Regions from separate parts of the Alteromonas sp. WD8-37 genome, predicted to be linked through region 2. Evidence: predicted binding sites of a transcription regulator. Region 2 holds the regulator's gene; each other region holds the start of a gene.

Evidence for each region. Region 2 encodes FliA, which starts transcription of late flagellar genes. Its sites were predicted from a motif close to CTAAAGNTNNNNNNNNNNNNGCCGATA; they were not measured.
Region 1: ACTUJZ_RS05780 (DUF3530 family protein) is a predicted target of FliA. The motif match lies at 2,961-2,987, and genes of this name have one in related genera.
Region 3: ACTUJZ_RS06295 (HAMP domain-containing methyl-accepting chemotaxis protein) is a predicted target of FliA. The motif match lies at 5,051-5,077, and genes of this name have one in related genera.

The regions. Positions count from the first base shown of each region.
Region 1 is NZ_JBUZOV010000002.1:82,018-89,605, forward strand. Features, by position in the region: gene ACTUJZ_RS05765 (thymidylate synthase) at 1-224, shown strand, start outside; gene ACTUJZ_RS05770 (AmpG family muropeptide MFS transporter) at 230-1,588, opposite strand; gene ACTUJZ_RS05775 (hypothetical protein) at 1,653-1,976, opposite strand; gene ACTUJZ_RS05780 (DUF3530 family protein) at 2,105-2,899, opposite strand; gene rluA (bifunctional tRNA pseudouridine(32) synthase/23S rRNA pseudouridine(746) synthase RluA) at 3,034-3,747, opposite strand; gene rapA (RNA polymerase-associated protein RapA) at 3,747-6,575, opposite strand; gene ACTUJZ_RS05795 (PhoH family protein) at 6,878-7,588, shown strand, end outside.
Region 2 is NZ_JBUZOV010000002.1:506,693-514,280, forward strand. Features, by position in the region: gene flhA (flagellar biosynthesis protein FlhA) at 1-725, shown strand, start outside; gene flhF (flagellar biosynthesis protein FlhF) at 755-2,209, shown strand; gene ACTUJZ_RS07725 (MinD/ParA family ATP-binding protein) at 2,206-3,072, shown strand; gene ACTUJZ_RS07730 (RNA polymerase sigma factor FliA) at 3,069-3,797, shown strand; gene cheY (chemotaxis response regulator CheY) at 3,847-4,230, shown strand; gene ACTUJZ_RS07740 (protein phosphatase CheZ) at 4,265-5,017, shown strand; gene ACTUJZ_RS07745 (chemotaxis protein CheA) at 5,030-7,285, shown strand; gene ACTUJZ_RS07750 (protein-glutamate methylesterase/protein-glutamine glutaminase) at 7,352-7,588, shown strand, end outside.
Region 3 is NZ_JBUZOV010000002.1:197,234-204,821, reverse strand. Features, by position in the region: gene ACTUJZ_RS06325 (LPS-assembly protein LptD) at 1-278, shown strand, start outside; gene surA (peptidylprolyl isomerase SurA) at 335-1,612, shown strand; gene pdxA (4-hydroxythreonine-4-phosphate dehydrogenase PdxA) at 1,630-2,613, shown strand; gene rsmA (16S rRNA (adenine(1518)-N(6)/adenine(1519)-N(6))-dimethyltransferase RsmA) at 2,610-3,434, shown strand; gene apaG (Co2+/Mg2+ efflux protein ApaG) at 3,431-3,808, shown strand; gene ACTUJZ_RS06300 (symmetrical bis(5'-nucleosyl)-tetraphosphatase) at 3,808-4,635, shown strand; gene ACTUJZ_RS06295 (HAMP domain-containing methyl-accepting chemotaxis protein) at 5,214-7,238, shown strand; gene ACTUJZ_RS06290 (transposase) at 7,435-7,588, shown strand, end outside.

The DNA.
Region 1 (7,588 bases), 420 kb from region 2:
TGTGTGACTTACAGCCGGGTGAGTTTATTCACACCCTGGGCGATGCCCATTTGTATTCGAATCATCTGGAGCAGGCTGACACCCAACTGGCCCGTGAGCCGTATGCGCGGCCCACCATGCACATTAATCCCCAGGTCAAAGATATCTTTGGCTTTTGCTTTGAGGACTTTACCCTTAAAGACTACCAGGCCCATCCGCATATCAAAGCCCCGGTCGCCATCTAGCTAACCTATCCCGCCCCGGCCGGGGCGGGTGTACCGGTTTGCTCAGCCCGGGCTATCTCGCCGCGCAGGCTGCGTAAAAACAGCAAGCCGGGGATGACCATCAGGGCGGTGAGCACAAAGAATACACTCCAGTTGCCGTTTAACGCATCCACCAGCCAGCCACTGGCGCCTGCCAGAGTGTTTTTGCCCGCCACACTCAACGAAGCCATCAGCGCGTACTGGGAAGCCGAAAATGCGCGATTACACATTAAGCTGATAAAAGCCACCATGGCCACGGTACTCCAGGCCGAAGTAAAGCCGTCGATGACAATGGCTGCGGCAAACAGGGTTTTGTCCGGGCCGGTGGCAGCCAGCCAGGCAAACATCAGATTACTGCTGGCCATGGCAATTCCGGCAATCATCAGGCCGCGATAAATGCCATAGCGGATATTCATCATACCGCCGATGATGGCAAAGACAATGGTCACCCACCAGTTAAGCAGCTTGGAATAAAAACCAATGTCGGTATTGGAAAAGCCCACCTCTTTGTAAAACACAATGCTCATGCGGCCCAAAAAGGCCTCACCCAGCTTGAACAAAAAGATAAACATCAATATCGATAGCGCCAGGCGCACCCCGTTGCGCCTGAAAAATTCGCTGAACGGTTCTTCTAACGTCACCCGTAGCCAGGCCCACATGGCCGGCAAGCCGCGGCTGCCGCCGGCCGCCTGCTGGTAGCGCAGATAGGCCTGCTGCTGCACACTGTCGCGGTCCACCTGCGGCTCTTTGGCCAGCAGGGTGAACAGGCTGATACCGGCCATCAGGCCAGCGAGCAACAAATAGATATCAGCCCACTGCCAGCCGGGCAGATCGGCAAAGATAAACGGCACCGCGCCCAAACCGCCATAGCCGGTCCACCAGCCGGCGGTGGCTAACGACGAGCCAGCCGACAGCTTGTCTTTTTCATGATCGGCAATCACATCGATGCGATAGGCATCCACCGCAATATCCTGGGTGGCAGAACAGATGGCAATAAGCAGAGCGAGGGTGGCCAGGCTGGCCAGATTTTGCTGGATATCCAATTGCGAGATGGCCACACAGCAAGCCATGATGGCCAGCTGCATAGTAAAGATCCAGCCGCGCCGCTGGCCTAACGCCAGCGGCCGTAACCGGTCAAGCAGCGGCGACCATAAAAAATTGATGGAATAGACACTGAAGATGATGCCGAACAGACCAATACCGGTGCGGCTTAGGCCTTCGTCAGCCAGCCAGGCCGAGATCACCGAGCCGATCATCACAAACGGAAACCCGCTGGAAATGCCAAATAAAAAAATGCTTAACAGACGACGATCGCGATAAACGCGCAGATACTGTGAGTAGGACATGGATAGGCCGGGTTAGTGGCAGACACTCCCGAGCCAATACCTCAGCTGTGGGAGCGTGCCTTTATTAAGGACGAATTCCCACACAGTCTATCGGACAACGGCCATGGCCTTCAAGAAAACCGGCGCACGCCTGCAATTCATCGATAAGCTCATTGTCGTACATCAGCTTATGCGCGTCCCAATAATGGATCTGATGAAGCAAATGCCAGAATACCCGCTCTTTATGGGTATAGGGCTGTTCGAGATGATAATCAACCTGGCTCCACTCTTCTAAAACATCCCAGAAGAACAATTCCAGTTCACTATATCCGATCAGACTTCCCCAATAACCGCGCAGGTAATAACAAAGCTGTTTCGCTTTTTCATCGATAAAGAAAGTAACGTTCACTAGGCCTTCGCCGGTGCGTTGATTTAACTTACTCAAGTATAGTGGGTAATCCAGTTTTGTCACATTACGTTAAAGTTAACCTGAACTACGCCGGCAAATCCAGCGAAAAATAGTTATGTTCTTATAAGTTACCAGCCCAGGTGGCGGGTCCAGCCGTGGATCTCCCGACCCAGCCGGCTGGCAAACGGCGAAGCCTGACCCGGCGTGCTGCGCAGGCTGCTCAGCTGCACCGGCAAATCGCGCTGACGATAATGCAGTTTTAAGCCGGTGCTGGCCGCCACCCGCCGGGCCTGACTGGTGTGGGCCGCCCAGCGGTTGGTCAGGCCGCCGGCGATATCCAGCACGGGTGCCTGAGTCTCAGCAATCCAGCGGGTGACTTGTTGATTGCGCTCCAATTCAGGCCAAAAGGGCGCTACTACCACCAGGGAGTCGGGCGTGGGCAGTTGCTGAGCAGCACTGAGCTCAAGCACTTGCGCTGCGACCATGCCCTGGGTAATTACCAGCCGATAGCCCGGTTCATCGGCGATGGCATCAAATACGGCGGCGGTCGTTTTAGCCACTACCTGCGCCCAGTCGGCCGGTTCTGATTGGCCGTCGCTGGCAGCAGGCTGAGCATCTTTTTCAGCAGCTGGCTGGTGACCCGGTAGCGCCTCAGCAGAAGCAAGTGGCACCACCAAAGTATGCCAGCCCCATTGCTGTAACTGCGCAGCCAGCGCCTGGCCAGTTTGCAGGGTCAGCCCCTGGCGTGCCGGCTCCACAAAAATCATCGCCACCCCACGGCTAAGCGGCACCGCCGAGGCAAAGCGCAGCGCTGTGTACTCAGTCTCGCCAACAGTGTAGGTGAGGCGTTGATGGGCCAGATAACGTTCCTTGAGCGTTTGGCTAAGCGGGCTGGCCAGCGCAGAGCTGAGCCAGACGACCATAAGCCATATACCGATTATGTACTTCACCCTGGGTTACCTGTGCTGCTGTCTGTGCTCAGGTTATCGGCAAAATGGCCGGATTATTGAGGCCGGATTGTGGAAGCTGTGTTGATGAACAGCAGAGCGCGCCGGTATTAGCCGGCGTCCACATACTCCGGCAGCGCTAGGGGCGCGGGTGTGTGCGTACTAAACGGGATGGGGGTGGTAAAATGGCTCCACTGTTGGGTATCTGGGTGACGGATGATCAAAGTCTGGGCATGCAACTGCAGGCGCGGTGCCATGGCAAGGGCTTCTGGATGCGCGTACAGACGATCGCCCAAAATAGGATGACCCAGCGCCAGCATATGCACACGCAGCTGGTGAGAGCGGCCGGTCACCGGCTTTAGCGCCACCAGGGTGCTGTCAGCCTGGCGCTCTACTACCGTGTAATAGGTCAGCGACGGCTTGCCGGTTTGCTGGCAGACCATTTGTTTAGGCCGGTTGGGCCAGTCACAAATCAGCGGCAAATCCACCATGCCGGCGGGCTGGCGCATACAGCCGTGAACCCACGCAAAATAGCGCTTTTGGGTTTGGCGGCTGGCAAACTGGTGCGACAGATAGCGGTTGGCGGCTTTGCTTAAGGCCATGATCATAATGCCGGAGGTGGCCATATCCAGCCGGTGCACCACCGAGGCGGTGGGAAACACCCGCTGCACCCGGGTGATCAGCGCATCTTTATGCGCGGCGGCTTTGCCCGGCACACTGAGCAGCCCGCTGGGCTTGTTAGCCACCACAATCGCATCATCCTGATACAAAATATTCAGATATGGCGACTGCGGCGGATTGTACACAAACGACGGATTGGCCATTATGGATTGTTCACCACGATGCGTAGCGCATCCAGTTGTACCTGGGCATCATCAAATGCCGCATCCAGCGCTTCGCGTTGTTGCTCGATAAACGCAATCTCACTGTCGCGAATGGCCGGATTGGTTTGCTGCAACTCACGCAAGCGATCGGCTTCCTGATTCAGGGTGTGCTGCATTTGCTGACGCGCGCCCTGCAACAGGCTCTGGCCTTGGTTGTCGGCCAGCTCGCGAGCGGTGTCGATTTGCTTTTTGACCGGTGTTTTTAACGCGCTGATAAGCTGCTGGGCAATTTTTTTGTTGGCCCGGCGGGTTTTATCAAAGGTGATATCCGACGGCTCGCCCTGCGCATCAATACACAGCTTGATGGGGGTCGGCGGCAAAAAGCGCCCGGCCTGCAACTGCTTGGGCGCATTGACCGACAAGGTGAATAACGCTTCTAACCAGTACGCGCCTTTGGGCAGACTGCGATCGCCGATAAAGCCCAGGCTGGCTTTGCCGATGGTGTCGGTGAGGATCAAATCCACCGCGTTATGAATAAGCGGATGATCCCAGCTTAAGTAATGCACATGCTCCAAGGTGGTGGCCACCCGGCGGCGGAAGGTCACGGTCATGCCGTCCGGGTCCAGCCCCGGCAGACTGTTAACCATGGACTCGCCCGGCGTTAGCACAATACAGTCATTGCCTTTGTCATCCTGATTAATGCCGATGGCATCAAACAGCCAGTTGGCAAAATCCGCCAGAGTCAGATTAGCATCCTGAGCAATCAGCTCATCCACCAGTTCGTCGACCTTGCCTTCACCAGAAGCATTGAGCTCCAGCAGGCGGTCGCGGCCCTGTTCCAGCTGCGCAGTCAGGCTGGCATTCAGTTCTTGGGTGGTGCTGACTAAATCGTCTAAGTTGTCGCTGTCCTGCGGTACCAGCAGGCACTCCTGCAACTGATCAGCAACCTGCTCGTACACGCCAGTACCAGTGGGGCAGGTTTTGCTAAAGGCATTGAGGCCATCGTCATACCAGCGTACCAGCACAGCCTGAGCAGACTCTTGCAGGTAGGGCACATGGATAGCGATATCTTCGCGCTGGCCAATCCGGTCCAACCGGCCGATACGTTGCTCCAGCAAATCCGGGGTCATGGGCAAATCAAACAGCACCAGGTGATGAGCAAACTGAAAATTGCGTCCTTCTGAGCCAATCTCGCTACACAGCAAAATCTGTGCGCCATCTTCCTCGTCGGCAAAAAAGTGCGCGGCCTTATCGCGCTCCACAATGCTCATGCCTTCATGAAACACCGAGTGGCGGATGCCGGTGCGCTGGCGGATGGCTTCACCCAGTTGCTGCGCGGTGACCGCGCTGGCACAAATCAACAGTACTTTATGTGGTTTGACCTTAGGTAAAAAGTCCAGCAACCATTCTACGCGCGGATCTAAGTCGGTCCAGGTGTCCACCAAGGCGGGCTGGCGCTCGGGAAACAGCATCTCATCCAGGCTGTCGCTGACCTCCAGCATGTCTTCATAGACCTCTGGCAACGCCAGCGGGTAGGTGTGCAGCTCTCGGCTGGGAAACCCGCTGATACTGGCGCGGCGGTTACGAAACAGCAGCCGGCCGGTGCCGTGGCGGTCAATCAGTTCATGCAGCAAGGCTTCACGGGCACTGGCATCGGTCAGATTATCCCAGTCGGTGTGGCTGTGCGGAGCCAGTTCGGCCAGGCGGGCTTTTTGGTCATCACTCAATGCCTCATCGCTTAACAGCGGGCTTACCGCCTCGGCCAGTTCGCTATAATGCGCTTCTTCGTCCAAAAAGCTGGCATAACTGTGAAAGCGCGCCGGGTCAAGCAGACGCAGGCGCGCAAAATGGCTTTCATGGCCCAGCTGGTCGGGCGTTGCGGTTAACAGCAGCACGCCGGGGATGTGCTGAGCCAGGGCTTCAATACGCTGGTATTCGGCAGAAGGTGCGGTTTCTGACCAGGCCAGATGGTGCGCTTCATCCACTACCAGCATATCCCAGGAAGCAGCCAGCGCCTGCGCATGATATTTGGGATGATCGCGTAAAAAGTCCAGCGAACACAGCACCAGCTGTTCTTGTTCGAACGGGTTGTCGTCGCTGTCAGCTGCTTGTTCGCAGCGGCTTTCATCAAAGATGGAAAAGGCCAGATTGACCCGGCGCAGCATTTCCACCAGCCACTGATGCACCAGCGAGTCGGGCACCACAATCAGTACCCGCTCAGCACGGCCAGTTTTGATTTGCTGATGAATGATCAGCGCTGCTTCAATGGTTTTACCCAGACCGACTTCATCGGCCAGCAGTACGCGTGGGGCATGACGGCCGCCAACCTGCGAGGCAATGTGCAGCTGATGGGGAATAAGCTCAATGCGCGCACCGCCCAGGCCAATAGTGGCCGAGCGCTGATAATCGCTCATGTGGGTCAGGGCATTAAGACGCAGGTCAAACCATTTGGGAATATCATGCTGCAGGCTGAACAAGCGCTGTTGCGGCTGATTAAGCTGGATATGATGGTCCAGCAGGGTTTCGGGCAAGCGTGCCATCTCGCCGGTATCCTGACGCGGGCCATGATAGATCACTACCTGCTGGGACACTTCCATCTCTTCGATGGTCATGCGCCAACCATCCTGACTGGTGATGGTATCACCCGGTTCAAAGGCCAGGCGGGTAAGCGGCGCGTCGCGCTTGGTGTATTTACGGTTGTCACCGGTGGCCGGAAAAAACACTTCTACCGAGCGGCTATCCTGATTGATGATAGCACCCAGCCCTAATTCTGATTCGGTGTTGCTTAGCCAGCGCTGGCCGACAGCGTATTCGCTTGCTGAACTCATGATACCTAGCTGCATGTTTAAAAATGGGGGCAGTATTGTACTTATCCGGCCCCGCTGAATAAAGTTCACTTTGCATAAGATTGGCCGCCGGCGCTGCTTTTAGCCCTATTTAGGGGGCTAACTGCTTGCCAGCAAAAAATAATTTACACAATTTGCGTGATAAAGCCGGCAAACTGGATTATGGTGAAAGTGTACGTCGATACGGCACAAGGTGGGTCGTAGTGTTCGGCCCTAAAACTTTGTGGTTGTTAATTGCCCGTCAGCTTTGCCGACGCGCCAGGTATTGCCAACCGGAGTGAAGGATGCTTAGAAAAAAATCTACTGCCACCAAAATATACGTCCTCGATACCAATATCCTGCTACACGAACCGCACGCATTTCTCTCGTTCAAAGAACACGATGTCGTGGTCCCCATGACTGTGCTTGAAGAACTCGACTACATCAAAGACAGCAAAAAAGATGTGGCCAGAGATGCCCGGGTGTCGATTCGGGCCATGGAAGACTTACTGCACGATGCCACACCCGAAGATATGCTGGCCGGGGTCAGCTTAGAAGGCTTTGGCGCCGGCAATGATGCCCCCACCGGCTCGCTGTCGATTTTTTCTGATCTGCGCATGACCGAGTCGCAGCAAAGCTTTACCAGCAACGAAAATGACAACCGCATCATCAATGTGGCGCTGCATCTGCAAAATACCTATGCGCCGCAACAGGTGGTGCTGGTGACCAAAGATTTGAACATGCGGCTTAAGGCCAAGGGCGCGGGTCTGGCCCATGTGGAAGATTATCGTACCGACCAGCTGATCAGTGATATTAAACATTTGTCCCGGGGTTATCATGAATTTGAAGGCGATTTTTGGTCGCAGGTGCGCTCGGTGGACAGCCGCACCGAGGGCCGTGACACCATTCATACCCTGCCGCGTTCGATACTCCCCGATGCGTATGTAAACCAGTTTTTACTCGATGACTCCAAGCATTTTGCCGGCTTGATTGAGTCGGTGAACCAGGATCATATT
Region 2 (7,588 bases):
AAGACCCGGCTTTCGGCCTGGATGCTGTGTGGATCAAGCCCAATCAGCGTGAGCATGCTCAGACCTTAGGTTATACCGTGGTAGACGCAGCTACCGTAGTGGCCACCCATTTATCTCAGCTGCTGACCAACAATGCCTATCAGTTATTAGGACACGAAGAAGTGCAGCAACTGTTGGATATGCTGGCCAAAACCAATCCCAAACTGGTGGAAGGGCTGGTGCCGGATATTCTGCCGCTCAGTACCGTGGTCAAAGTATTGCAAACCCTGTTGTTTGAAGGGGTGCCTATCCGCGATATGCGCACCATCGTGCAGACCTTGAGTGAATATGGCACCAAGAGCCAGGACCCGGATGTACTGGTGTCGGCGGTGCGTATTTCCCTGAAGCGTTTAATCACCCAGGAAATCTGCCAGGGCACACCGGAAATCCCCGTCATAACTCTGGCGCCAGAGTTGGAACAGATGTTGCACCAATCCCTTCAGGCAGGAGGGGAAGATGGCGCCGGCATCGAACCTGGCCTGGCTGACCGCTTGCAAAAATCATTGCAACAGGCCAGCCAGCAACAGGAATTGTCCGGTGAACCAGCAGTACTGCTGACATCTGGCATGTTACGCCCGGTACTTTCCCGCTTCTTTAAATATTCTGTGGCTGGCCTGAATGTACTGTCGTACCAGGAAGTACCAGATGACAAACAAATAAAAATTGTCAGCTCAGTGGGTCAATAATCTGACGCGGGGCATGAGTAGAGGTTGCAATGAAAATCAGACGTTTTTTTGGCAAAGACATGCGCGAAGCAATGAATGCAGTAAAAGCCGAGTTAGGTGGCGAAGCTGTGATCATGTCCAACCGCAAGGTAGCCGACGGGATTGAACTGGTGGCAGCCTACGACAAAGAACCCGAAGCCAAGCTAGCCCCGCGTAAAGCCCCGGCGGCCAAATCCACCTCAACATCAGGCGGCACGCCCAGCTTAAGCGAAATCATCGGCGATGATGGCCCGGATACATTGCGCGCGCTGTTGGAAAAGCAGGTAAATAAAAATGTTGAGCGTCAGCAGGCTGAACGTGCCCAAGCTGCAGCCCCTCAGCGTCAGCCAGAGCCTCAGCAGCAACAAGTACCTCAGCGCCCGTCACAACAATCAGCGCAACCATCTGCGTCGCGTCAGGCCCCGCACAATGGCTTTAACTTTTTTGACGATGAAAATGAATTAGATTTAGAGCGTTCGCAGTCAGCCCAGGAAGCGCCCACTCAATTTACCGGCCAGCCGGTTGCACACAGCGGCAACACCAGTGAACTGGATGCCATCAAGGAAGAGCTGGCCTCTTTACGTAATGTGCTGCAGTTTCAGGTGGCCGGCCTGATGAACGACAAGCAGCAGCGCCAGAGCCCGACCCAAAGCTATATGATGCAGTGTCTAGAAGGCATGGGCTTAAGCTACAGCCTGGCTGAACAACTGGTGAATTACACACCAAAAGAATACAACGAACGCGAAGCCTGGATTTATCTGCTTAACCTATTGGCTAATCGCGTCAATGTTTCTGGCAATGATATTCTGCAACAAACCGGCGCGGTAGCGCTGGTGGGGCCAACCGGAACCGGTAAGACCACCACTGTGGCTAAACTGGCTGCACGCTATGCGCAAAAATACGGTGCCGATCAGGTGGCGATGATCACTATCGATACCTACCGGATTGCAGCTTATGAACAACTGGCCACCTATGGCAAGATTATTGGCTGTACGGTACGTAAGGCCCAATCCAGTGAAGAACTGGCCGAATTATTGTTCCAGCTGCGTCACAAGCGCATGGTGTTGATCGATACTGCTGGTTTTAGCCAGCGTGACAGCCGCTTGATCAAGCAACTGGCAAAGTTTGACGGTGGCCAGATGCAACCGGTGAGAAAATACCTGGTGGCGCAGGCAAATACCCAATATCCCGCATTACAGCGTATCATTCACGCCTACGATGCAGTGAAATTGGACGGATGTATTTTTACCAAGCTGGATGAATGTTACAGCTTAGGTGAGGTGCTCAGTGTAGCCATTGAACATGCGCTGCCGGTCAGTTATCTGACCGATGGCCAGCAGGTGCCCGAGGATATTAAAGTGGCAGATGCAAAATCTCTGGTCTCTGCTGCGGCAAAGCTTTATAAAAAGTATGGTTTGACTCATACTAGTGCCAGTAATATCGGAAATTCAGCACAGGCAGTATGATTGAAGATCAAGCGAGTAGCTTACGAAAGATGAATCAGTCACGATTAATTAAAGTCATCGCCGTTACTGGTGGTAAAGGTGGGGTAGGGAAAACCAACATTACCCTGAATACAGCCATTTCCATGGCCAAGCAAGGCAAGCGTGTAATGGTATTGGACGCTGACCTTGGCCTGGCCAATGTGGACGTGATGCTGGGCCTGCGGGTGGAAAAAAATCTCGCCCATGTGTTATCCGGCGAATGTACCTTGGATGAGGTACTGGTGACCGGCCCCCATGGTATCAAGATCGCACCGGCCACTTCCGGTACCCAGTCTATGACCGAACTGACACCCACCGAGCATGCCGGGTTGATCCGCGCGTTCAGTGAGTTGCGCTCGCAAATTGATGTATTGATTGTGGATACCGCCGCCGGGATCTCAGACATGGTATTGAGCTTTTCCAAAGCGTCACAGGATATCATGGTGGTAGTGTGCGACGAGCCAACCTCCTTAACCGATGCCTATGCGTTGATCAAAATTTTGAACCGCGAACACGGGGTGTTCCGCTTTAAGATTGTGGCCAACATGGTGCGGGACATGCGCGAAGGCCAGGAGCTGTTTAATAAACTCTCCAAGGTCACCGGGCGCTTTTTGGATGTGGCGCTGGAGTTAGTGGCAACTGTACCGTTTGACGAAAATATTCGTAAAGCAGTGCGCAAACAAACGGCCATTGTCGATGCCTTTCCCGGCTCGCCAGCAGCCCAGGCCATTACCCGTCTGGCGGCCAATGCCGCACAGTGGCCCATTCCGAATCAACCGGGCGGGCATCTGGAATTTTTTATTGAGCAACTTGTCGCCGGCAAAGCAGTAGGAATGCAGCGTTGAACAACAAAGCGGCCGCTTATCAGCAGCAAACCAATAAAGCCCAGCTTGTGGAGCGGCATGCGCCGCTGGTCAAGCGTATCGCCCATCATCTGATGGCGCGTTTACCCGCCAGTGTGCTGGTGGATGACCTGATTCAGGCGGGCATGATTGGTTTGTTAGAAGCGGCCAAAAATTTTGACGGCTCAAAAGGCGCCAGCTTTGAGACTTTCGCCGGTATCCGTATCCGCGGTGCTATGCTGGATGAAATCCGCAAAGGCGACTGGACGCCGCGCTCGGTACATAAAAATGGCCGCGCCATTACCGAAGCCATCAATGAAGTAGAGCGGGAAACTGGCGGCGATGCCCGTGATGTGGACATTGCAGCCAAGCTGGATGTATCACTGGACACTTACCATCAAATGCTCAATGAAGTAAATGCCGGCAAACTGGTGGGCATTGAAGACTTAGGCGTGTCGGAAGATGTGATCACCACCCCGGCTAATCAGGGGGCTGACACCCCGTTGGAAGATTTGATGCAGGGCGCGTTTCAAAAAGCGCTGGCCCATGCCATCACCACGCTGCCCGAGCGTGAAGCGATTGTGCTTTCGTTGTACTATGACGAAGAACTTAACTTGCGGGAAATCGGTGAAGTACTGGATGTCAGTGAGTCTCGCGTCAGCCAGATACACAGCCAGGCAATGCTAAAATTAAAAGCTAAAATGCAGTCGTGGCGTGCCGATAACTAACCAAACCTAGAACGATTTATAATAATTACTATCCCCGGTGGAGGCCATTTTGGACAAAAATATGAAAATTCTTGTGGTAGATGATTTTTCTACGATGAGACGAATCATAAAGAATTTATTGAAGGATCTGGGCTTTTCCAACATCCAGGAAGCGGATGACGGAAGCACTGCGTTGCCGATGCTGCAACAGGGCGATTTTGATTTTGTGGTGACCGACTGGAATATGCCAGGCATGCAGGGCATCGACCTGCTGCGGGCGATCCGCGCTGATGACAAACTCAAGCAGCTACCGGTGCTGATGGTGACTGCCGAAGCCAAAAAAGAACAAATCGTGGCTGCCGCTCAGGCAGGCGTAAATGGCTATGTGGTAAAACCCTTTACCGCCGCTACCCTCAAAGAAAAATTAGATAAAATCTTCGAACGCTTAGGGTAATCCAGCTGTTCTGACAGACACAGAGGAAAACTGGATGTCGACCAATGTCAATGTGCCTATTTCATTAGAAGAAGCGCGGCAGCTTGTGACTTACCTGGAGCAGGGCGATAACGCTGCTGCTCACGGCCTGCTGGAAGCGATATCTACCAAAGAATCCATCGAGCTGTTTGCCGAAGTGGGCAAGCTAACGCGCCAGCTGCACGATGCCTTGAATAATTTTCAACTGGATGAACGCATTGTTGGCCTGGCCAATGATGATATTCCAGATGCCCAAACCCGCCTGACCTACGTGATTGAGGAAACGGAGAAAGCCGCCAACACCACGATGGATGCGGTGGAAGCCAGTATGCCGATCGCCGAGTCGTTATCCGGGCGAATTGACAGCATCATGCCAGAATGGAAAAAGCTGATGACCCGCCAGATCGAGCTGGGCGAGTTTAAAGCCTTATGCGGCGATATCGATCAGCTGTTAAGCGATGCATCATCCGAATCCGATCGTCTTACCGCGCTACTGACCGAAGTGCTGATGGCCCAGGGCTATCAGGATCTGACCGGGCAGGTGATCCGTCGGGTTATCGAGCTGGTCAAAGAAGTGGAAGACAGCCTGGTGAACATGCTGACCATGTTTGGTGAGCCTGAGGTCAGTGCTGCCGAAGCATCGGCAAAACAACAAAAACAAAACGAAAAAGTCGAAGCAGAAGGGCCGATCATGAATGCCGCAGAACGCGACGACGTTGTAAAAGGTCAGGACGATGTTGATGACCTTTTGTCTAGCTTAGGGTTTTAAGGGAGCGGGCTGATGGCGTTTGATTTAGACGAAGATATTTTACAGGACTTTTTGGTAGAGGCCGGTGAGATCCTGGAGCAGTTGCAAGAGCAGCTGGTGGACCTGGAAAATCACCCCGAAGACAGTGATTTGCTCAACGCAATCTTTCGCGGTTATCACACAGTAAAAGGCGGCGCCGGTTTTTTATCGCTGACCGAACTGGTGGAGATTTGCCACGGTGCCGAAAATGTTTTTGATGTCATGCGCAATGGTCAGCGCACCCTGACCCCTGAGCTGATGGACACCATCTTACAAGCCACCGATGTGGTGGTGGCCATGTTTGAAAAGGTCAAATCCCGTGAGCCGCTGGAACCAGCGGACCCGGCCCTGGTGGAGCTGTTACATCAGCTAAGCACCCCAGAAACCCCGGATGAGGCGATTTTTGACAATGCCAGCCGGGCCGGTGCCCAGCCTGCTACCCCGGGCAATCTGGATGACAACCTGCAGCAGGTGGTAGAGCAGACACCGCAAGCTCCGGAAGTGGCAGCGATGTCGCCATCCGCCGGTGGCAGTATTGATGAAATTACCGAAGACGAATTTGAAAAGCTGCTGGATGAACTACACGGCAGTGGCGCGCCCGGGCGCGCCGCCAACCCGGCTGATGCTGTGGCCGCAACCGAGAATAAACCGGTGTCTGCCACCGCCGCGCCGGCCGGTAGCGGGGATGATATTACCGATGATGAATTTGAAGCACTGTTAGACGAGTTGCATGGTAAAGGCCAGTTTCAGGCTGCAGCCGAGCCAGCCCCGGTAGCCACGTCCAGCGCTGCCCCGGGCGGCAATAATGATGAAATCTCAGATGATGAATTTGAAGCGTTGCTGGACCAGTTACATGGCAAGGGCCAGGGCCCCACAGCCAAAGATGCTGAGCCGGCCGCTACCAGTCAACCTACCAAGGCCGAAGATGCTGTGGATACGGCTACCACCCAGGCGGTGAGCGCCGCCAAGCAACAGCAGGCAACCAGTACTTCGACACCTGCCGCGGCCAGTAGCCCGGCACCGGCCTCAGCCAATGCGCCGGCGGCAAAAAAAGAAGACAAAAAAACGGCAGCTACACCACCGGCCGAAACCACAGTACGGGTCGACACCAAGCGGCTGGATCAGATCATGAACATGGTGGGTGAGCTGGTGCTGGTGAGAAACCGCTTACTGAGCCTGGGCATCAATACCAATGATGAATCCATGACCAAAGCCATTGCCAATCTGGATGTGGTGACCGGTGACCTTCAAGGCGCGGTGATGAAAACCCGCATGCAGCCAATCAAAAAAGTGTTTGGCCGCTTCCCGCGGGTTGTGCGTGATTTGGCTCGCAGCCTGAAAAAAGAAATTACCCTGGAACTGGAAGGCGAAGAAACCGATCTGGATAAAAACCTGGTAGAAGCCCTGGCCGATCCCCTGGTGCATCTGGTACGCAACTCGGTAGACCATGGTATCGAGATGCCGGATGACCGTCAGGCATCGGGTAAACCACGCATGGGAACCGTGCGTTTGTCGGCATCACAGGAAGGCGATCATATTTTGCTGAGCATCGAAGATGATGGTAAAGGCATGGATCCCGCCAAATTGAAAGATATTGCGATTAACCGTGGAGTATTAGATGCTGATGCTGCTGCACGCATGTCAGATGAAGATGCCTTTAATCTGATCTTTGCACCTGGGTTTTCAACCAAAACCGAAATCAGTGATATTTCTGGTCGTGGTGTGGGCATGGATGTGGTGAAAACAAAAATCACCCAGCTCAACGGTACCATTAATATCGACTCACAACTGGGAAAAGGCACCCGTTTAGACATTAAGGTGCCGTTAACCCTAGCGATTTTGCCTACCTTAATGATTATTGTCGGCAAGCAAACCTTTGCGCTGCCGCTTGGCGCGGTCAGCGAAATCATCAATATGGATGTCAGCAAGACCAATACTGTCGATGGCCAACTGACCATGATTGTGCGCAAAAAAGCCATCCCGCTGTTTTTCTTAGGCGACTGGCTGATCCGTGGCGGTAAAGCGGTGGACCGCGAAAAAGGCCATGTGGTGGTGGTGCAAATCGGCACCCAGCAAGTCGGCTTTGTGGTAGATGCGCTGATTGGCCAGGAAGAAGTGGTGATCAAGCCGTTGGATGCGCTGTTGCAAGGCACCCCGGGAATGGCGGGTGCGACCATCACCTCAGATGGCGGCATTGCGCTGATCCTGGATATTCCCGGTCTGCTTAAGCGCTATGCGAAGCGCAGCTAAGCATGCGTCAGCACAAGCAGGCAGCGTCACCAGGCAAGCATAATAGTAACAAGGGTGCAGTAAAACATGGCGTTTAAAGTGTTGATTGTGGATGACTCCAGTTTTTACCGCCGCCGGGTTCGCGATATTTTAAATGCTGATCGCGATCTGGAAGTGGTAGGAGAAGCCGCCAACGGCCAGGAAGCCATCGACATGATCAGCCGGTTCAATCCGGATGTGGTGACCATGGATGTGGAAATGCCAGTGATGGATGGGATCAGCGCGGTCAAAGCTATCATGCAACGCCGCCCGCTGCCCATCATG
Region 3 (7,588 bases), 310 kb from region 2:
GGCATTGGGTAGGCCGGTCGTATCGCGACCTGGAGCGCCACCGCAGTGTGGAAACCTACTTTGGGCTGGAATATCAGTCATGCTGCTGGGCGGTGCAATTGGTAGCCCAACGCCAGCTAAGCAACCGGTTTGGACTGGATGGCTTACAATCAACCGATGAGTACGATTCTGGTGTAGGATTGCAATTTATCTTCAAAGGCTTAGGCTCGGCAAAATCCAGCCGCCGAATGCTGGAAGATGGTATGTTTGGTTATCGTCAGCCATACAATTTGAATTAATTTTACCGGCTGGCATGATGCAATGCCGGCTTTCTTAACGACAATAAAGAGTAATTATGAAGTTCATTATTCGGGCTATGTGTATTACTGCCCTGCTTACCTGTACAAGCTGGGCGCAGCAAGTTTCACTGGACCGCGTGGCGGTAATTGTTGATCAGGGCGTGATCCTGGAAAGCGAAGTCCAGGCGCTAATTGAAGAAGTGAAGCGCAATGCGCAGGACGAGGACCAGAGTCTTCCGGCCGACCGGGTGTTGCGCACCCAGGCTATTGAACGCCTGATCCTTATAAATCTGCAAATGCAGCGCGCTGAGCGGATGGGGATCCAGGTCAGCGATCCACAGTTAGAGCAAACCGTGGCCAATATTGCGCAGAATCAGGGCGTCTCGGTGGACCAGCTGCGTGAGGAACTGCGCAATCAGGGGATCAGTTATGATGACTACCGCGAAAGCGTCCGCGAGGAGCTGATTGTGGGTGAAGTGCGTCGGGCCAATGTCCGTCGTCGGATCTACATCACTGAGCAGGAAGTGGACTCGCTGGTGAAAGTCATGAACGAGCAAGGCGCTGAACAGGCAGAATATCAGCTAGGCCACATCTTGATCGGCCTGCCTTCAGAACCGGATGAAGAAGCAGTGGAAGAAGCCCGCCAGCGCGCTGGTAAAGTATTGTCTTTGCTGCGTGAAGGTTCGGATTTTGCCCGCATCGCTATCACCTCATCTTCTGGCTCTAATGCGCTGGAAGGCGGTGACATGGGCTGGCTGAACATCAACTCCATGCCTACCCTATTTGCTGAAGCAGTCCAGGAGCATGAAAAAGGCGACCTGATTGGGCCAATCCGCAGTGGCGCCGGCTTTCATATCTTAAAAATCAAAGATACCCGCGGCATTGAAAAAGTCACGGTAGAAGAGGTCAATTCTCGCCATATTCTGATCAAGCCATCGATTATTTTGAGCGAAGAAAAAGCCAAACAACGCCTGGAGAAATTCCGCCAGCAAGTGATTGACGGCGAAGCCGATTTTGCTGAATTGGCCAAAGAGCATTCGGAAGATCCGGGCTCTGCGTTAAGAGGCGGCGAGCTGGGCTGGGCTGACCCGACCATGTATGTGCCGGCATTTCAAAAAGCGCTGGCCAATTTAGAGCCTGGCGAATACAGCCAGCCAATCCGGTCGACCCATGGCTGGCATCTGATTCATTTACTGGATCGCCGGTTTGACGATGCCACCGAAAAACGTAAAGAAGATAAAGCCCAACAGCTTATCTACAGCCGTAAATTCAAGGAAGAGTCAGAAACCTGGCTTCGTGAAATGCGCGATGCCGCATACATCGAAGTGCTGTAGTTTCGGCCACCCAGACTATGACCATGTTGAAAATAGCCATCACGCCCGGCGAACCGTCGGGCATTGGCCCGGATTTGATTATTCAGTTGGCGCAGCAGCAATGGGACGCGCAACTGGTGGTCTTTGCCGATGGCACTATGCTAACCGAACGGGCCAAGCTGTTAGGGCTGCCTCTCACTTTACGCCCGTTTGAGTCAGCTCAGGGCGAGCTGCAGCAGCCCGGTGAACTGTTCATCCGCCAGATTGATACCGATGTGCCGGTCATCGCTGGACAACTGGATAGCGGCAATGGCCAGTATGTGGTCGAAACCCTGCGTCAGGCCTGTGATGCTAATATGCACGAGCAGTTTGATGCGGTGGTGACCGGCCCGGTACATAAAGGCATCATCAATGAAGCCGGTGTCTCATTTTCCGGTCACACCGAGTATTTTGCTTATCAGTCCAATACCATGGATGTGGTGATGCTACTGGCCACTGAAGGGCTCAATGTAGCTCTGGCCACCACCCATATTCCATTAGAATATGTGTCGCGCGCAATCACCGAAGAGCGCCTGCACCGGGTGATTCGGATCATCCACGCCGACTTGCAGCAAAAGTTCGGCATTGCCGAGCCGCATATCTTTGTGTGCGGGCTCAATCCGCATGCCGGCGAGAATGGCCATATTGGAAAAGAAGAGCTGCATACCATCATTCCAGCGCTTGAAGGACTGCGCGCCGAAGGAATTAAGCTGACCGGTCCGCTGCCAGCTGATACAATTTTCCAACCAAAATATCTGGAGCACGCAGATGTGGTACTGGCCATGTACCATGATCAAGGCTTACCGGTATTAAAATTTAAAGGCTTCGGGGCTGCTGTTAACATCACGCTTGGGCTGCCATTTATCCGTACCTCTGTTGACCACGGCACTGCCACCGATTTGGCTGGCACCGGTCAGGCAGATGCCGGCAGCTTCAAAAAAGCGCTCGAAAAAGCCATCGAACTTGCGAACAATCATCTATGAGTAAAACCCATTTAGGCCATACTGCACGTAAGCGGTTTGGCCAAAACTTTTTGCATGATGACTATGTCATTGAGCAAATTGTGAATGCCATTCATCCCCAAAATGGCGAAAATCTGGTTGAAATCGGCCCCGGTTTAGGGGCACTGACTGACCCGGTCTGCGAACGGGTAGAGGCTCTGACCGTAGTGGAATTGGACCGCGATCTGGCCAAGCGCTTACGGCATCATCCATTTCACGGCAGCAAACTTAATATTATCGAGCAGGACGCATTGACCCTGGATTTTGACACAGTCAAAGCCAGCCTGCCTAACGCCGACCAGCCGCTGCGGGTGTTTGGTAACCTGCCTTATAATATTTCCACGCCGCTAATGTTCCACTTATTCGACTATGCACAAAGCATTGCGGATATGCATTTTATGTTGCAAAAAGAAGTGGTGAATCGTCTGGCGGCTGGCCCTGGCTCAAAAAATTATGGCCGGCTGTCGGTGATGGCGCAGTATTATTGCGCGGTGACACCGGTCCTAACCGTGCCGCCTGATGCATTCAAACCGGCACCCAAAGTAGACTCTGCCGTAGTGCGTCTGGTGCCTCATGCGCAGCCGCCGGTGGAGGTGACCTCGGTCAACACCCTGGAGCGGGTCTGCGCGCAGGCATTTAACCAGCGCCGCAAAACCATTCGAAACAGTCTAAAGGACTGTATAGGCGAGGCGGCGCTACAGTCGCTGGGCCTGAACCCGGCAGCGCGGGCGGAAACTCTGTCACTGCAGGATTTTGCGACCATTGCCAATTACATCACTCAGCAAGAGGTTGTGCAGGAGTGAACGATTCAACATTGATTAAAGTGAAAGTGGCCACCCGGCATTTGCCAGAGCATCCGGCAAATCACGATGATAAATACGCATTTGCCTATCAAATCACCATCGAAAATGGCAGCGATGTGCCGGTCCAGTTGATCAGCCGTTACTGGCTGATTACCGACGGCAGTGGCAAAAAGTCTGAAGTTCAGGGCGAAGGTGTGGTTGGTAAACAGCCCACCATCGCACCCGGTCAACATTTCGAATATACCAGCGGCGCGGTCATCGACACCCCGGTGGGCACCATGGAAGGCTATTACCAGATGCAGGCAGAAACCGGTGATATGTTCCGAGTGCCAATTGAGGTATTTCGTTTGGCTGTGCCCAACGTCATTAATTGATGATGACAAACATGCAGGCCCGGCAAACCCTCATCGTGGGCGATATCCAAGGCTGTTATAGCGGGCTACGCGGGCTGTTGGACAAATGTGAATTTGATGCAACGCAGGACCAGTTGCTGTGTGTGGGCGATATTGTCGCTCGCGGCGAAGATTCTTTGGCCACCGTGGATTATCTGATGTCGCTGGGCGAGCGCTTTAGCGCTGTGCTGGGTAACCATGATCTGCATTTACTGGCAGTGATCGAAGGCATTAAACCCGTCAACAAAAAAGACAACCTGGCCAACCTGCTGGCCAGCCCGGCTGCTCCGGCCATCGCCCGCTGGTTGCGGCAGTTTCCGCTGGCCATGCGTATCGACGACCGGCATGTGATGGTCCATGCTGGCTTGTATCCGGGCTGGGGAGCGGAGCAGCTACTGCAGCTTTCTGCTGAGGTCAGCGCCCAGTTACAGGGGCCAGCGTATCAGGATGTGTTAAGCCACATGTATGGCAACGGGCCTTTACACTGGCACGACGATCTTAGCGGCGATGCCAGAATGCGCTTTATCATCAATGCCTGTACCCGGATGCGCTTTGTTACTGACGATTACAAACTGAATCTCAAGGAAAAAGGCACACCGGCCAGTGCCAGCAATAGGCTCAAGCCCTGGTATCTACTATCCAACCCCCAACTGCCCAAGGACCAACATGTGGTATTCGGGCACTGGGCTGCCCTGGAAGGCCGCACTGGACACCCACAGTTTATCGGCCTGGACACCGGCTATGTGTGGGGCAACAAGCTGACCGCCCTGCGTCTGCATACCGGCGAACGCATCAGTTTTCCTTCCTAGCTCTTAGCAATTGCGCAAGAGGTCGGCCGCACTGGACACCCACCTAGCCCCGTATTGACCAGCTATTATGCTCCGCACTGGGCACCCACTTATTTAGCTCTTGGTAGACATCATCTTTCGGCTCATCTTTACCACTTTCTCCTGACGTCGAACGCTCTGCCTGATGAAACAATGTGGGTGTCCAGTAAAGGGATAACCGGTGGCTGTCCAGCCAAGTAGACTGCGAGGCTTGCTGTCGCATCTGCAACTGACTGGCAATATGTGTGAGCTAGCAAATAAAAGAATATAAGACGTTCATAAAGAAGTGGTATGCAAGTGGGTATTTGTAGTGCTTTGTAGGCATTCGACAAAAACTTCAAGTGTAGAAAATATACTTAATGATGGATATTAAATCTTAATCACCAAAGGGATTTCTTTAAAGTTAGCCCTGCCCATGTCGATAACCTCAAGGGAATGGCGAAAACTACTCTTTCTACACGCAAACAGCAAAGATTGTGGTTAAATAGTGGGTGTAATTTACAAGAATTCAGCACTAGCCTAAAAATTCTAACAAAACCTTGTATGCATCAGGAGTCTCGATGAAAATCACGGTGGCCATGCGAATAATCGGTGGGTTTGTTACCATCAGTTTATTACTGGTATTGATCAGTATTTCTTCTTTATACAACCTCAACTCAATTGGCGCAGCCACCGACGAGGTCAACGATGTAGCCATTCCGACCCTGTCGGGAAGCAACACATTAAAAGCCACCTTTTTAAACATGAGCCGGCTGACCTTTGAGTCATACATTGAAGAAAGCCTGGAGGGTCTTAATGAAAAACAGGCCAGTTTCAATGACAGCCGCCAGTTGTTTGAGCAAACTTACAAACGCCTGGTGCCCATTGTCGAGAACGACCCGGCGCTTAAAGCATCATTGGATAAGGTAAAAAGCAGTTACGCCACCTACATCCGCAATGTTGAAAAAATGTATGCCAGCCATCGTCAGTATATGAGCATGCGCAATACCATTGACGAGCGCTTAATGGATGCTGAAGACAATGCTGACGATGCTTCTACCTACTTGCTCGATTTTTCCTATTTACCAGCGGTTGAAACCAATCCGGCATTAAGCGAAGCTGCTAAAATCGGCAGTGAATTGGAGTCTGCACTCCTGTCGATGCTGACCGTGTCTAATGAATATGTCAAAACCCAGACACTGGTGCGGGCGGAAACCTTGGGCAACGAGGTAAGCCTGGTGGTTGACGATGTATCGACCAAGCTATCAGCCATGATGGATGCGGCCAATGGGCAGGATTCCTCAGGCAGTTTAGAAGAAATCAGCGAGATGGTGAGCAATGCGTTAAATGCGATTACCGCTCAGGACGGCGTGGTGCAACTGCATACCGACCGTCTGGCCTACCGTAATGCCGCTGAACAAGCGCTTAACCAGTCTGATAACAATATCTCTGAAGCGATGGTCGAGTTAGAACGTTTGCTGGCGTTGACCAACGAGCGCTCGGCCCAAATTGATGCCCAGGTAAGTGAAAAGGTCAGCAGCGGCAACCTGGTGGTCATTGTCGTGGTGCTGGTTTCACTGCTGATTGCAATAATTATCGGCTACTTCACAGTACGCGCAATCACCCGCCCGCTTAACCGCGTGAACGAACTGCTGCAGGTAGTATCGTCAGGTGATTTGACCCACCGCTTAGATGACTCTGCCCAGGATGAATTTGGCCAACTGGCGCGCAATTGTAATCAACTGATCGCCAGTCTGAAATCATTGATCAATGGTATCAATAACCGGGCTGAACAGCTGGCGGCAGCATCTGAACAGACCTCTACTGTCACCGCACAAACCACCCACTCCATCCAGGATCAAAAATCCCAGATATCTCAGGTTGCTACCGCCACAACCGAGATGCATTCCACCTCACAATTGGTGATGCAAAATGCTGAAGATACTTTAAGCCAGATTCGTCATGCGGACAGTGAAGCCGAAAAAGTGCGTCAAATCTCTTTGGAAAATAAACGCACCATTGAAGTGCTTGCTCGTGATGTACAAGAAGCGGCAGAAGTAATTAATAAATTACATCAGGACAGCGCCAGCATCGGCGGCATTTTGGATGTGATTCGCGGAGTGGCCGACCAGACCAACCTGTTGGCTTTAAACGCGGCGATCGAAGCCGCCCGAGCCGGCGAGCAAGGTCGCGGCTTTGCGGTGGTAGCCGATGAGGTTCGTACGCTGGCCAGCCGCACGCAGGAGTCGACCCAAGAAATTAATGCCATGATCGAAGTGCTGCAAGCTGGCGCGGAGCGCGCGGTGGATGTGATGAATCAGGGTAAAGATCAAACCGCAGTGTGCGTAGAGCAGACCGAATCAGCCACCCGGGCGCTGGATATTATCTCAGAAGCCGTGCGCCAGGCGCATGATGTCAGCTCTCAAATCGAGCAATCGGCCCGCGAGCAAAATACGGTTTCACTGGAGATCAGCGAAAAACTGGAAACCATTGTGGGTATTGCAGAAGAAACCACGGTGGGCGCTCAGCAAACCTCTGAGTCTAGCCACGAAGTGGCACGTTTGGCCGAAGAGCTGCAACAGTCTATTCGTCAGTTTAAAGTCTAATCAGCAACACATAAGTACACGGCGGCCTCCGGGCCGCTTTTTTGTGTTTTTCACCTGCCACTGCTGGTAGTGGACAGCCACACATTATCTGTCTACTAGGCACCCACGGGTAGCGCAAAAACTCGCCTTAGGTACAGCAGCTATTCGGGCCCGCATAGCTCATAGTTTGTGTTTTACGCAAATTGGAGTTTCTCACATGCCCCTACCACGACGCAGCCTGATTGATGTATCTCGCACTCCTTATTATCACTGTGTTTCGCGCTGTGTGCGCCGGGCATTTTTGTGCGGTAAGGATGTTGTGACAGGACGCTCTTACGAGCATAGGCGGCAATGGGTAGAAGAACGGCTGC